One region of the Sneathiella limimaris genome, then DNA from elsewhere that is predicted to be linked to it. Evidence: riboswitches for the same ligand, from Rfam matches in the RefSeq annotation. Region 1 holds a riboswitch; the other holds the start of a gene.
The links. Region 1 has a riboswitch for cobalamin ahead of bluB (5,6-dimethylbenzimidazole synthase). Riboswitches for the same ligand answer to the same signal wherever they lie in the genome.

Region 2: another riboswitch for cobalamin. It lies ahead of HH301_RS17340 (CbtB domain-containing protein); the one in region 1 lies ahead of bluB (5,6-dimethylbenzimidazole synthase).

Annotation. Positions count from the first base shown of each region.
Region 1 is NZ_JABBYJ010000001.1:2,649,171-2,656,805, reverse strand. Features, by position in the region: gene HH301_RS12915 (PAS domain-containing sensor histidine kinase) at 1-1,761, shown strand, start outside; gene bluB (5,6-dimethylbenzimidazole synthase) at 1,758-2,444, opposite strand; cobalamin riboswitch at 2,494-2,673, opposite strand; gene HH301_RS12905 (LysR family transcriptional regulator) at 2,734-3,654, opposite strand; gene HH301_RS12900 (hypothetical protein) at 3,770-3,961, shown strand; gene HH301_RS12895 (serine hydrolase domain-containing protein) at 4,054-5,253, shown strand; gene HH301_RS12890 (hypothetical protein) at 5,306-5,869, opposite strand; gene HH301_RS12885 (hypothetical protein) at 6,049-7,572, opposite strand.
Region 2 is NZ_JABBYJ010000003.1:352,212-359,846, reverse strand. Features, by position in the region: gene HH301_RS17355 (sensor histidine kinase) at 1-1,356, shown strand, start outside; gene HH301_RS17350 (ATP-binding protein) at 1,502-3,847, shown strand; gene HH301_RS17345 (PAS domain-containing protein) at 3,856-4,422, opposite strand; cobalamin riboswitch at 4,661-4,890, shown strand; gene HH301_RS17340 (CbtB domain-containing protein) at 4,923-5,093, shown strand; gene HH301_RS17335 (CbtA family protein) at 5,097-5,789, shown strand; gene HH301_RS17330 (hypothetical protein) at 5,864-6,382, shown strand; gene HH301_RS17325 (DUF1636 family protein) at 6,363-6,728, opposite strand; gene HH301_RS17320 (hypothetical protein) at 6,895-7,512, shown strand; gene HH301_RS17315 (hypothetical protein) at 7,515-7,635, opposite strand, start outside.

The DNA.
Region 1 (7,635 bases):
GCCGTCCTCGTAATGGCGTTGCTCCTTTCCTTTTATACGATTTCCGTGAATAAGGTTTATCAGCAGGTCGACCAGGAATGGACGGACTATTCAGAAATTCCTGCCCAAAAAGGCTTTCTGCTCAGCTCATTACGGCAGCAAATCGGCTATGGCGGTTTCATCCACAACTTCAAGAATTACGTGCTTCGGGGGCGGGAAGAGTATCATCAACTAGCCCAAAGCCAGCATGCCGAAGCCCTGTCAATTGTCGAAAAATATTGGCAGCTTCCGGTCACAGACAGTGAGATGCTGGATTTGCAATTGATCGAAGCCACGCTCAATGACTATTTGAAACAGCTTAGTGTCGCGGCGGATATGGTAAGTCAGGGGAAATCCCCCTTTGAAGTCGATCAAGTCGTTAAGGTTTCCGACGTTGATATGATCAACGCCCTTGATGATCTTGAAAAACATTGGTTGGAGTTGAACGTCACAGGTCGGGATCAGTTAAACAATACCCTTACCCAGGCGCAAGGGGTTAGCAATTATGTTTTAGGAAGTTTGCTGATCCTAATCGTCCTATCCGTTGGATTATTTTTCTGGGCAATACGGCTAAATAAGGTGCTGTTTGAGTCCGTTGAGAAATTGCGTGCGAGTGAAGTGCGGTTTAGGGAAATGGTCAATCATAGCGCCGATGCCGTCATTGGACTTGATGAACAGGGGCGTATATTGCTGTTCAGTCCTGCTGCCTGCCATATGTTTGGATATAAAGAAGAGGAAGTCAGGGGCAGGGGCGCAGAAATTCTGCTTCAGCACGCAGCACAGCATAAACATCATCTGTTGCAGGAAATGTTGTCTCATTTCGAGACAAAAGAATATGGAGAACCGGAGACCGTTCCAGCGCGCCGAAAAGATGGACAGGAATTTCCGCTGGAACTGAATATTTCCTCTTACTCATTGGAGGGAAAGATACGATATATTGCTATTGCCCGTGATATTTCGATCCGTCGGAAAGTTCACGACTCACTCCTTAAAGCGAAAATGGAAGCTGAAAGTGCGTTAGATACACGTCGGCGTTTTTTTGCCAATGTTAGTCATGAACTTCGGACACCGTTAAATGCGATAATTGGCTTTTCTGATATCATTGATAAAGAGTTGCATGGCCAGGTTACACCGCCAAAATATCGGGAATATGCTGAGGATATTAAGACGGCTGGTACCCATCTATTATCGATTATCACGGACATCCTCGATTTTTCAAAGATTGAGGAAGGGCGCTTCGATCTACAACTGAAAAGATGTGATATTCGCGAGGATCTCAAACAGGCTATTTCCCTCCTGCATCTGAAGGCAAGTTCCAAACAGATTGAGATCCGCGAACATCTGCCAGATTTTCCGATTTGGCTGGATTGTGATTGTGTGCGCCTGAAGCAGGTTTTCGTCAATATTATTGGCAATGCTGTCAAATTCACACCGAATGGCGGGCACATTGAGGTTCGCGCTCAAGTGGTTGAAGGCCGTTATGTTGAAATCGAGATCGAGGATAACGGCGTGGGCGTTCGAGCAGATCAGCTTGAAGCTGTCCTGAACCCTTATGAGCAGGTGACCAATATCGCAACACCAACAAGTGAAGGAACCGGACTTGGGGTGCCTCTATCCAAGCATCTTGTAGAACTGCATGGCGGCGAGTTTATCTTCTCCAGCCAGTTTGCAGAAGGGACTTGCGTGACAATTCGCCTTCCTTATCAACACCACATTATAGATCTGGATCGTGAAGCGGGCTAGGTCGGTACTTCCGGTTTCCATTTTTCCTGGAAAATAAGGTCTTCAAGGGGAAGCCGTTTTCGCCAGCCCTTGGCTTGCAGTTCAGGCTCCTGATAGAGTTCATCCACATAACCAAGGCATAGGTAACCGACAATTTCAATATTGGGGGGGATATCCAGCAGGGATTTCAGGTCATCGTCATTAAAGATGCTGACCCAACCCATACCAATCCCCTCCGCCCGGGCAGCGAGCCACAAGTTTTGGATTGCACAGACAGTGCTGTAAACATCCATATTGGTGTTGTGAGTGCGGCCAAGGATGACCTTGCCACCCCGCGAACGATCGCAGGTGATACAGAGATTGACCGGCGCTTTTCGAATACCTTCCAGTTTAAGAGAGCGATATTTGGATTGCTGATCCCCCTCAAACATTTGCGCAGCCTCCTCATTCGCAGATGAAAAAGCTTTCCAGATCTTATCCCGCATTTGCTGCGTGCGGATGATAATAAAATTCCAGGGCTGCATGAAACCAACAGAGGGTGCGTGATGGGCCGCCTCAAGCAATCGGTTCTGGACGTCTTCTGGAATAGGAGTTGGCAGGAATTGATCCCGCACATCCCGGCGGGTGTGAATGGCTTTGTAAACGGCATCCCGTTCGTCTTTGGTAAAAGGCTGGGCTGGTGCCAGGACTGATGTTTCTGTCATTGTTAATCCCCAACAACGTCAAAATACGCCCATCCTGCCGTCCACGCGGGTAGGGCTATTTTGTCCAGCCGGTCTTCTGACTGAGGATCATTTGATCAGAGCGCCTTCCCGGTTTACACCAGTGACGTAAATACCCTGACCATCACCATCACAGCGTTGGGCACGTTCCGGAATGACACCGGATTCCCGATTATCCTGCTTAGCAGGCACTCGACCCGAGCATAAGGGCATGAGCGAAACGGGATGACAAGGAAAACTTTTAGATGGGAAGTTATGAGACAGTCGCTGGTTACTTTCTATGTGGATTTGAAAGCGGATAAGCGTCCAATTCTTTGAATTTATCAGCTATGAAATCAATAAAGGCACGAACACGGGCCGGGACCATTTGGCCCGGAGGCCGGACGGCCCAGAGGCTCCATTCCGGGACTATTGTGTGGTCGTCCAGAAGCGGGACAAGCTTGCCATCAGTAACGAGTTGATGAATATCCCACTGGGATCTCAAGGCAATGCCTCCGCCTGCAATGGCAACTTCTGTGACCACATCGCTATAGTTGGTGGTGAGATTGCCATTGACCCGAACCTCATGTTCAATTCCTTCCGGGTCCCGCAGTTTCCAGTTTCGATTATTCCCAAGGATAATGCAGTTATGTGCGGATAAATCCTCCGGCTTTTCAATAGGGCCAGCAGTTTTCAGATAGCCGGGTGAGGCCGTCAATAAGCGTGGAATTTCAGCCAGCTTCCTTGCGACAAGAGTGGATGATGCCAACTGACCGATCCTGAGTGCCAGATCAAATCCTTGATCCACGATATCGACAAGACCATCACTGAAATCAAGGCGTACACGAACGTCGGGATATTCTTTCAAAAACTCTGTGACATAGGGCGCGATATGCCGCCGTCCGAAGGAGGCTGGCGCCGCTACGCGAAGTTCGCCCTTGATATTCTTTGCTGTCGTTGAGAGGTCAGAGCGAGCATCCTCAATTGCCGTAATGATCTTTCTGGCATGATTGAGAAACACCTCACCGTCAGAGGTGAGGGCGACTTTTCGCGTGGTCCGGTTAAAGAGCTTCACGCCGAGTTCATCTTCAAGCCCTTGAATTCGTTGGGTAGTCGCGGTGGGAGACAGTCCAAATTCACGTCCGGCCTTACCAATAGCACCAAGAGATGCAATGCGTATAAAGAGGTCGAGACTGGTCGGATCAAATGACATTATTTGATTTTACCAAATAATATTACCTAATCAAGCCTGATTATTTATGCTGAGAAAACTTTTATAACCGATCATCAGAAACAGGGAACACTCCCTGTAAAGAGGAGATCGAGTTATGAAAATGCAGACATTAAATGGCCAGACCTATCGTCATCAGATCCAAAAAGATGTTGAATTGCAGGCTCATGTCTTGCGTTCACAGGCCTTTAGGCAAACTGGTTCCCTTGCCAAAAGTGCAATCGCCCGGCTGTTGAACAGTATTCCAATGGCTACGGGCCGCAAAACCATGCTGTCAGTTGGTCGCTGATTTCAAAACTCCCTCATGACAGTGGCGGAAAAGTGCGCTAGGGATAAATCCTGAAACAAATGCGCATAAGAACGCGAGTGAGGGAGTTTTTCATGACAGACATGTCCATCATTGAAAGCCAGTATGATTTCACCGACTTGCATCAGGGGATGCAACACTATGTGGATCAGGACCTTTTTGCGGGGATCTCCTCCGCTGTATTGGTGGGGCAGGATCTGGTTGATGTGCATTTGGCTGGGATGAGCGATCGGGAAGCGGAGATACCGCTTCGGACTGATCATATCTTCCGGATCTTTTCAAATACGAAACTGATCACGTCATTGTCTGTTCTGCTCCTCATGGAAGAGGGGCTGCTGGCGCTTGACGATCCGATTGAAAAATTTATTCCTGAGCTCGGAAATCGCCGCGTTCTTCTGGCAGATGCAAAATCTGAAAAAGACACGGAGCCCACAAAAAGTTCGATCACTATTCGAAATCTGATGTCTCATACAGCAGGTTTAAGCTATGGACTGTTTGATCCAGGTACCCTGATTAACCGGCTATACGTTGAGAAAAAAGTCATGAGTTCTCGGACAACGCTGGCCGAGATGATCACGGCTTTATCTGAAATCCCCCTCACATATCACCCTGGAACATCATGGGAATATTCCATCGCAACAGATGTCTTGGGTCGCTTGATCGAAGTTATCAGCGGACAGCGCTTGGATCTGTTCTTCAAAACGCGCATTTTCGACCCTTTGGACATGAACGACACAGGCTTTATTTGTCCAGAGGACAAGTTGGATCGTTTGACGGCCTATTATCAGGGAGCTGATATCATGCGTCCGGCAAAACCGGGTCTTACCCGCGTTGATGAGTTACCTTATCGGGGTGCATACATAGAACCTAGCGCGCGCCTCTCTGGCGGTGGTGGCCTGGTTTCAACGTTGGAAGATATGATTGCCCTGATCCGGAGCCTGGTCCCGGGTGGTATGGATCTGTTGCAGCCGGAAACCCGTGCATTGCTTGGACAAAACCAGTTGCCAGCAGGTAAAAACATTCAGTTCGCAGGTATGGGCGCCATTCCCGGACGCGGATACGGTCTTGTCGGTTCTGTGGTGGTCGAGCCAACAGCGAAAGATCCAGAAGGTGTTGCCGGTGAAATTTGGTGGGGCGGTGTTGCGGGTACCCAATGGTGGATATCACCTGAAACAAATTCAGCTGGGTTGTTGATGACCCAGCGGGTCATGGCGTTCACGCATCCATTTGCTTTGGATTTGAAACGGCGGGTTTATAGGGCATTGGCCAGCTGATCGCAGATTGGCGAAGGACGGCGCGGTAAGTTTGCTACCGCGCCGGTCGAAATCAAACTGGATTTGTGTCTTCCTCAGAAGAACTGAATAAATCCACCAAGCTGTCCTCACTCGTTTCCTGAAGACCTGCAAGGGCGATCTCTGCATCTGAGTTTACTGGATCATTTTCGGTGGTTGGTGCTGCGAGTGCTTCACCGGCTTCCTCCTCAGAGGGAGTTTCCTCCGTCGTTGCAGCAGTTTCCAAAGGTGCGGCGTCACTTGTTTCTTCAGTAGTCTCATCAGGACTGGCAATATCTCCAATAACACTCTCATCAACGCCATCCGGTGACGGAGCAGGATCCTCAGATGGAGGGGGAGCGGTCACGCTGGCAGCCAAAGACTGGGCGCCTTCCAGGTCCCCATGTGCAATTAAGGAAACTAAATTGCCGAGTGCGAACCCAGGTGGTCGTGTACCACCCAGCATTTCTTTAGCCAATTGGCCGGGGGCGCCCGCCTTGCCTTTACCCGGATGGGTCGGCGTGGCTTCGGCCGTTTCTTCTGAATTTGTGACTTGTGGGGTGGGGGATACAAATCTAGCGGCATGGCCATGTCCGTTCCCGTGAACAGAATTTACCATATGCGGTTTCTCCTCATAGCTGGTGTTTATGTTTAACAAATATAGTTAAGCAAAAACCGGACCAAGTATTATGAGTTGCTAAAGTTCTGATTTAGCTGCCGTATTTGGGATCCGTTGTTAGAACATGTTTTTCCCTTAGGCAGGTTTTGCCGGACCGAAATACAGAATTTTCCGAGGAGCTAGTTGTCACAGCTTTGGAACCGGACATATCCAAAACTGACCTGATCCGTTTTCTGGTAGTTTCCGCCGCCAACATATTGCTCGGTCTGGGTGTAGCGTTTCAATTGACAATGCGGATCTTCCTCCAGCTTGAAGAGGATATAACCGGGGCGGGTTCGGCGGAGGATGACGCCCAATGCATTTCGATGAATTTTCCAGCTTTCCCGACTGAGCCAGGCGTCCACAATCTCTGCATCTTCATGAAAGCTTTTGATTTGCTTTGCTGCGAGATCCCCGCTGTAATCACTATCCTTGTTGGATGGTAACTGCCAGTCACCAGCCGTTTGATCTACCAGTTTTCGGAGTGTTTCCAGACGGACTTTTTGTTCATCCCACACTTTTTCTGTGTTTTCTTCACCTGACGCTACCAGGAGTTTCTCAACTGCGCCTCTTTGATTGCTCAGTTTTTCCGGTGAAAAGGTAAGGCGGCTCTCATAGGTGACAGGTCCTTCGAAAGTTAGAAACCCATTGCGTTGTTTAAACTCTTCAGGTGACTGAATAAGTGACGAGCCGAGTGACCCTACAAGTCGTTTCGCCCCGTTAAGCGCCATTGCTTTTACCAGAGGTTCGCCTTGAGCCGCGGCTTCACACCATTTTGCCGGATCATATTCGAAAGTGGTTGTTGTGTAGTAACATTTCCGGGCTGTTAGAGCTTGCATATCCGTGGCTTCACAGATGGCTTGCACTTTACCGGCAACGTTACGCGTTTCACTGATCTGCTCTGCCGAGGTAAGGGAAATGTCACCCTGGGCGACTTGCAGCATCAGGTTCAGCATAGGATTGCGATTTTTGGCCGTCATGGCGGCCGTCTTAAACTGATTACATAGTTTGGCATGCTCTCTCTGGGCTTCTTTCTTTTCGCGCTGTTTTTGTTTTTTGGCTTCCTGTGCAGCGCGTTGGGCCTCAAACTGTGCCCGGGCTTTTTCCTTGGCTGCCTTGCTGGCTGCTGCCTTTTCCAGTTGTTCTTTCTCATAAGCTGACATGCCAGAGGTCTGTTCAGTTGCCGGTGTTGTTTTTTCGGCTGTTCCCTCAGTTGTGTTACTGGTTTCAGAAGATTCGGGACTGGTCTTCGCTGGTTTCTGTTCTTCAGCTACGGTTGGTGCAATTTCTTTTGGGGTGCGGGAGAGGGCCGAGCGCATTTTTTTGGAGGTCAACTGACCTTCCTGCAGCATTTTTAAGAGCTTCTTTCCCTCATCTGACAGCTTTGCGTCATTACTCAGGCCATTATATGTGGAGATGGAGGAATTTAACGCACGGATATAATCATTCACGTGCCGCTGGGCTGTTGACTGATCAATGGTTGGTCCAAAATTATTGCCGTCAAATACGTCTTCATCCAGCTTCAACTTATCGCTGTTGAGTGCAGCATTGATTTTTTCAAGCTCATACGTGCTGACTGCAGTCGCGTTAGTCGGTTGAAAAATCATTGCGACAAGCACAGTGAGGAGTGCAATCGCCGCCGACCGATGAAATATATTGACCATCTTTTCCCCCAAGAACCCACATTAGAGCAATAGATATTAGGGTAAAATTATATGAATAGAAAT
Region 2 (7,635 bases), on a different contig from region 1:
ATCGGCAGTTTTCTGGAAATCCCATCCCTTCTGAGAAACCGTGTGCCGGGTGCTTGGCTGATTATCGTTGGAGTGGGTATTCTCGTCTTTGCCGGGATCCATGACATTCTAAATGCGAACGGGATAATCAGGTCTGTTTATCTGGGATCCTATGCCATTCTTGTGCTTCTTCTTCTGTACGCGGCTATTTTGGCGCTGCGGGTCAACTCCAGCATTACCCGAAACGAACAGTTGGCTCAGGCGATCCGCTCCCTCGAAGATGGGGTCGTGATTTATGACGGAAGGGATCAGGCTGTCATGTGGAATGATGCCTACATGCGTCATCTATCGTCGGCTGCGCAAAAGATCCTCAAGCCTGGGGCATCTTTCATTGATCTTGTCAGGGCAGATGCTTTTTCAGGGGAGCTGCTTAATGCGGTTGGCCGGGAGCAGGATTATATTCGCGAGCGCATGCAGCTCCACTATCAGCCCGGCGAGACATTCGAGCTGAACAGGAATAATCGCTGGTATCTTTATCGGGAAGCAGAAACGCCGGATGGGGGCCGGGTTACGCTGTCCTCTGACTTGTCCTTGCAAAAGACCAAAGAGGCAGAGCTTAAAAAAGCGCTGGAAGAGCTGGTTGCAGCTAACGAGGCAAAAAACAGTTTCCTCTCTAATATGAGCCACGAACTTCGGACACCACTGAATGCCATCAACGGCTTTTCGGATATGATGATCAAGGAGGTTCTGGGTCCTTTGAATGGCCAGTACCGGGACTATGCAGGTCATATCAGTCGCTCGGGCAAGCATCTGCTTCGTCTGGTGACTGACATGCTGGATGTGGCGCGGATTGAAACTGGAAAATTGCAGGTTACGCCAGAAGCATTTGATCTGCCAGCAGTGCTGGAGGATTGTGTGAGGATGGAGCAGGAAAAGATGGAGGCTCGAAAGCTATCCTTTGTGAAATCCATCCCAGATAACCTGCCACCCTTATATGCGGATCCGGTTCGGGTTCGTCAGATCGTCCTTAATCTCATGGACAATGCGATTAAATTCACCGAAGCAGGCGGTGAGATTTCCCTCGGCGTAGAAGTGGATGTGAACGGTGTAACGACCATCACCGTGCGGGATACAGGCATCGGAATTCCCGAAGACAAGATTGAAATTGCCCTTCAAAAATTTGGTCAGATCCGGCAAAGTCATCTCAACGCGCATGAGGGGCTTGGTCTGGGTCTGTCGATTGCCCAAATTCTCATGCAGCTTCACGGTGGGCAGTTACAGCTTAAGAGTAAGCTGGGCGTTGGCACAGAAGTTTCGGCAATCTTCCCAGCTATCGAGAATGCCCAGCAATTCTTTGAACAGCAGCAGGTGTCGTAACGGCATCTCCTTTGCCCTTTTCCAGAATTAATTTGTTTATTCTCAATCAAAATAACTTGTTTGCGGCTCATCTAAATTAGTATTTAGGTGAGGGTGGGTCGTAAATTCCAAGGCTAAGTTTCAAGTGTCTTCCCTAAAGCAAAAAATGGTCTGTAAACTGCTTCTCGCAATCTTGATTGCGTTTATGAGCCATGCTGCTTTGGCAAGCGCTGAGGCACCTGTCGCCCAAAAGGGGGTGCTCGATCTTCGGGATTGGGATTTCCAAAAACAGGGCACGCTGGAAATTAAGGGAGAGTGGGAATTTTACTGGAACCAGTTCTTAGATCCTGCTGATCCCGCCACAAGACAGGACGCGCTGACCTATATCCAGGTCCCCGGAACTTGGTTGAATTATCAACTGGATGGGGAGCAACTTGGAAAATATGGATATGGCACTTACCGGCTTAAAATTCTTTTGCCCGAACAATCCGATCAACTTGGCTTTTATCTCAGACGTGTTCAGGATGCCTACCGTGTTTATGTGAACGGTCAGCTTTGGATGCAGGCTGGTGAACCTGCGAGGACCTCTGACAAGGCTGTCGCATTTATTACGCGCGAATATAGCAGCCTCACAGGCGTTGAGGGGGAGCTTGATCTCCTTATTCATGTGTCCAATTTCTCCAGTTACGCTGGGGGTGGATTTTTCAATACCTTCACCATTGGGCCGGACAGTGAACAGCAGTTTGAGAGCATATTGGATCTTTCCCAGGATCTATTCTTGAGCGGGGCTCTCATCTGCCTGGGAATTTTTATGGTGACGCTGCATTTAGGACGACCTCAGGAAAAGGCCTACCTCGTTCTTTATGTCATGTCCTTTGCTGCTGCCAGTTACATGATTACCTCAAATGCGGCCTTGGTCGTTCTGTTTCCCAGTGTGCCTTACCATTGGGATGAACGGCTTGGTTATATCAGTGGGGCTTTCCTCATCGCGCTGATCTATGAATTTATCTATCAGGTTCACCAGCGAAAGATCAGCCGGGTCCTCTCTCATGTGATCGTGTATCAGGCCGCAACGATTTCGATCTGTGTCGTGTTTTGGCCGAAAGGGTTGCCAGTAGAGCTGGTTTATTTTCTGGGGCTGCATCTGCTCGTTGTGACTATCGCCTGTGTGATTGAGATCCGTCATGTGCTGGTTGAGCGAGTTCCCAGCGCCTGGCTGATCACCATGGGTGCGCTGTCTCTGGTGCTTTCCGGTGCTAATGACCTGCTCTATGCAAATGGTCTCATTCGCTCATTCTATATTGCGCCTTATGGCATTCTTATGATGCTTTTCTTTTATGCTGCGATCCTGGCTTTTCGGGTCAATGCCAGCATTACACAGAATGATCGACTGGCGCGGGCGATTTGGTCGATGAATGATGGGGTGGCAATTTTTGATAATCGGGATCAAGCCGTGATTTGGAATTCTGCCTATAGGCGTCATCTCTCGACAGCAGCCCAGAAAATACTCAGGCCCGGCGTTTCTTTCAGCGATATTGTGAAGGCGGATGCTTACTCCGGTGAATTGCAGAACGCTGCCGGGCGCGAAAAAGCCTATATTAAGGAGCGTTTGCAGCGACATCGCAAGCCCGGCGAGCCCTTTGAAATGGACCGTAAAAGTGGCTGGTTCCTGTATCGGGAGGCCAGAACGCCGGACGGTGGGCGGGTTACGCTTGCCGCTGATCTCTCACAACAGAAAGCAAAGGAAGCGGAGCTGAAAACCGCGTTTGAAGAACTGGTTGCCGCCAATGAAGCCAAAAACAGTTTCTTATCCAACATGAGTCATGAGCTTCGAACGCCACTGAATGCTATCAACGGGTTCTCGGATATGATGGTGAATGAGATCCTAGGTCCGTTAAGCCTGCAGTATAAGGAATATGCGGAGCATATCAGAACCGCTGGCCAGCATCTGCTCAGGTTGGTAACTGATATGTTGGATGTGGCGCGCATTGAAACAGGGAAACTTCAGATTACCCCTGAAGAGTTTGATTTGGCAGCTTTGCTGCAGGACTGCATCCGGCGGGAGCAAGATAGGATTGAAGCTGGAAAGCTCAATCTCACGCAATCTATCCCAGATGATCTACCGCCAATTCTGGCTGATCCTGTGCGGGTTCGCCAGATCGTCTTCAATCTGCTGGATAACGCAATCAAATTTACCAGACCGGGCGGTGAGATTTCTCTGATCGCAAAAATGGACGATAGCGGTGCTCCGGTGATCAGCATTCGCGATACCGGGATCGGCATCGCCGAGGATAAGATCGGAACGGCCCTGCAGAAATTTGGCCAGATCCGGCAAGGTTATATGAGCGCTCATGAAGGTTTAGGGCTTGGGCTATCCATTGCCCAGATCCTGGTTCAGCTTCACGGCGGCAAGCTGGAGTTGAAGAGCGAGCTCGGAGTGGGGACGGAGGTTGTCATTCGGCTCCCAAATAGAGCTCAGGCTGACCATTTCTTTAATAACCGCAAAAGCTAGGCACAGACTCAGGCACAGGCGCTGTTGGCTGATGGGTAACCGGCACCGATGTCAACATAGTGGAATTCATGGGCAAGATCAGAAACTACCGACATTTCATCTTCTTTCCAGTCGTTGGTGCTGATGACTTGCTGTCCCACATACACAAACCGGGCAGGCCCATCGACTTCTTCAGCGACCGGTAGGAAAATACTCAGCATATCCACGACCTTGCCTTTGGCAAATTTCAGGTCCCCGCGCCCTAACATGCCGCATGGGGTGAACAGGGTGTTCTGATATCGCTCGATCCGGATGGCTCTGTCTTCTTCCGGGGTCATGGCAATAACGTTTGCCCCTTTTGCTGACTCGCTTGTCAATGATCTGATAACGCCAGATTCAAGCCGAATAATGACTTCATCCGGCGCAATCACTTCATAGATGCAAATGCCGCTCAGCGCACTGCCAAGGGCCTCCGGACGCACGTCCTGGCGAAGCGGAATGAGGCGTTCACCGCGCCAATTCTTCCAGCATTCTGCCAGTTTGAGAATGGTCGTATCCACATTTGGGACAGTGTCCAGCAGTTCAAGTGAGAGCATGTATTTCGGTTGTATGTAGAGGTATTAATTAGCGATTATTAGTACTATGGTTTTACACCGGTTACACCCCAAATATCGCCTTTTTCGAGTGTTTTTGGTAATTTTATGTGTAAGGCCCTTATAAAAGATTGCGTTTGTTTCTCTGAAGTGTCGGATATTGCAATGACTTTTCCAATTGTCGGAGACAAAGAAAATGAAGCAGCTCCCCTAAAAAAGCTTCAAGTTGTGAGATGAAGCTGATACTGTTCGCTTGTTTGGTCCTCTCTTCGGTAAAACGAAGAAAGGTGAAAAAGGGAACACGGTACGGATAACGGTTCAGCTTTCTGACCGGAACAAAGTTCAAATCCGTGGCTGCCCCCGCAACTGTAGGTGAGGAGTAACGGCCAACAATGCCACTGGGAAACCGGGAAGGCTGGCTGATTGCAAGGATCCACAAGCCAGGAAACCTGCCAGACGCGAGTTTGTAGCTTTGTCGGGTGCGACAGGAAAAGGAGAATTTAATGACTGCGCAGACTACCACTTTATCTGCTTCCAAAAGCAAACTGGCACCGATCCTGTTTTCTGCGATGATGGGACTGGCCCTGGTTTTCGTGGCAGGCCATATCCAGGCCAACACCCTGCATGATGCGGCTCACGACGTGCGTCACGCGACAGGCTTTCCCTGCCACTAACCCATGTTTACCCGTATAGTGACCAGCGCGTTATTCGCTGGTGCTGCCGCTGGCTTTATTGCGAGTCTGCTGCAGCTTTACTTCGTGCAGCCTGTTCTCTTGCATGCAGAGCTTTACGAGAGCGGCCAGCTCGTCCATTTCGGTAACGGCAATCCGCCGAGTGCCCAGCAGGACGTTGGTGGCTTTGAAGCCGTTCGCGACGGGCTTAGCATCGGTTTTAGCATTGTCATCTATTGTGGATATGCCTTGCTGATGGTTGCGGCTATGGCTTTCGCCGAGGAGAGAGGCGCGAAAATCAACGCGCGGACCGGTCTTCTTTGGGGCATAGCCGGCTTCATAGCTTTTCAGTTTGCACCTGCCTTCACCCTTGCGCCAGAGGTGCCGGGAGTTGCCGCCGCAGATGTCTATTTGCGTCAGGGCTGGTGGTTTGCAACTGCGGGTGCCACAGCTATCGCGCTTTGGCTGATTGCCTTTCAAAGCAGCTGGCTTTATTGGGGCGCTGCGGTTGTTCTGTTGCTTGCGCCGCATGTGGTTGGCGCGCCGGAGCCTGATTATTTCACGGGTCCAGTACCCACAGAAATCGGGGCGTTGTTTGCCAGCCGGGCGTTGGGCATTGGCTTTGCTGCCTGGGTTTTGACTGGAATGTTTGCGGGCTATTTCTGGCAGCGGGAGCAGGCAGCAGAAACTGCGGCCTAAGTCCTTTCAATCCTGAAGGGGGCAGCCTCTTCAGGATGTCGTTATATTTATACTGGTTTTAAGGACCTGATCTGATGAGTAATTCTCTTGGTCTTTTAGGGGTTGGTCTAATCCTCGGTGGTCTTGCCGGGTTTTTGGTTGCGGCCGGAAACGGGATTACATTGGATGGTCATGATCATTCAGATCCCGCAAGTCATGGGGGGCACGGCGCTCATGGATCTGCAGATCATGGCGGGGCGGCCCACGCTGCCCTTCATAGCTCATTTGTTGATCTGCCTGCCGATGCTGGCGCACCTAGCGTTGAATTTGCCGTCTATAAGGATCCGGTTGCCGGCTGGAATGTCTTTTTGCAGACCCAGAATTTCACGTTTGCCCCGCGTCACGCCAGCCTCGAACATGTGGCCGGGGAGGGGCATGCCCATATTTATGTGAACGGCGAAAAGCGCGCCCGCATTTATGGGGACTGGTTCCACATGGACAGTATGCCTGCAGGTGAAAACACGGTTCAGGTGACCTTAAATGCCAATGATCACCGCTCTTACCGGGTGGATGGCAAACCGGTCCAGAGCGAGCTTATCGTTCACGTGGATTGATCGCTGGAACCCTCGCCTGCAATTTTAACCGAAGAGAGCCGCAGTCCCGCGCATCCTCAATCCAGCCGCCCTCGCTCTGCCGATAGGTGCGGCAGGTGTTGATGATATCCTCAACATCCTTATCCGCTTCAATGCCAGCAAAAAAGTAGGTCGCCAGCCCTTCCCCCTGCAAGGCGAGGCTGATGGGCGCATCACAGTTATTCATGCACTCAACCTCCCGAACGATAAACCCATCCGCCTGATCCGACCTGTTGAGGGCGTCAGCAACCGCATCGACAAACCCGTTCGCGCCGCAGCTTATCTGGCAGCTTTTACAGATCAGGATTTCCGAAATTGGTGGGGGCATGATTAACACTCGACACAAAAAATAGTTAGCTGTCGAATTCTCGCCCCTTTACGCTATTTACGCAATCCCTCTTACACACTTAAAAGTGGCATGAAACTTGCTTAATAAAGTGTGAATAAAACGGGTGCCGCCAGGTATCCAGAAGCCTGAAAAAAGGGGGAAAGCCATGGTAACTGCCACATCTGCGTCCACAAATGCCATCTACACGACCTATCATTCAGCGGTTCAAAAGGCAAAGGCTGCCCTTGCAACGACGGAAGAATTTGCCGATCGGTCCGCCGCCAAGATGGTGCAGGCGGCAAAAGTGACCGGCAACCGCCCGGGCGGTGCCAGTGTCGCAACGGCTCAGGCCCTTATCGCCGCGCAGGAGGCAGGGGCCGCCTCCAACTCTCAGGCCGTCACCCCTGCAGCCCCCATGACATTCGATGAAATTGCCGCCAAATATGACATTCACAATATCTCCCCGCGCCAGGTGGATGCCCTTGCCAAGGCTTTGCAGGAAAATGACCTGATTTCCACCAAGGATTTCATGATGCTCACCACCCATGGGGAGGAATTTCGCACCCATCTGCAGCGTCATGTTTATGACGCGGGCCTAACTCCGCTCTCCCCCGACAGCCCGGAGTTCCAGAAGATCATGTCAGAAGGAGTGGACCTCATGAGCATCGCCCAAACCCAGCTTAAATTCGCCGAACGCGCTGGAGATCCCACCCAAGGCTGGCTCGACCAAATCGCCTTCTTCGAGCGGCTGGATGAAGCAAGGAGCGATCGGGCTGTGGGTTGAGGTCACTGATCTAACCAATAGGTTCTAACGTTAAAATCTTTCTCTCTACGATCTAAAAAGTTGCCGCATGACCTGGACATGAAAAAACTGAAATTTCCTTTTGCTTCTCTCGGGCTTAAAAGG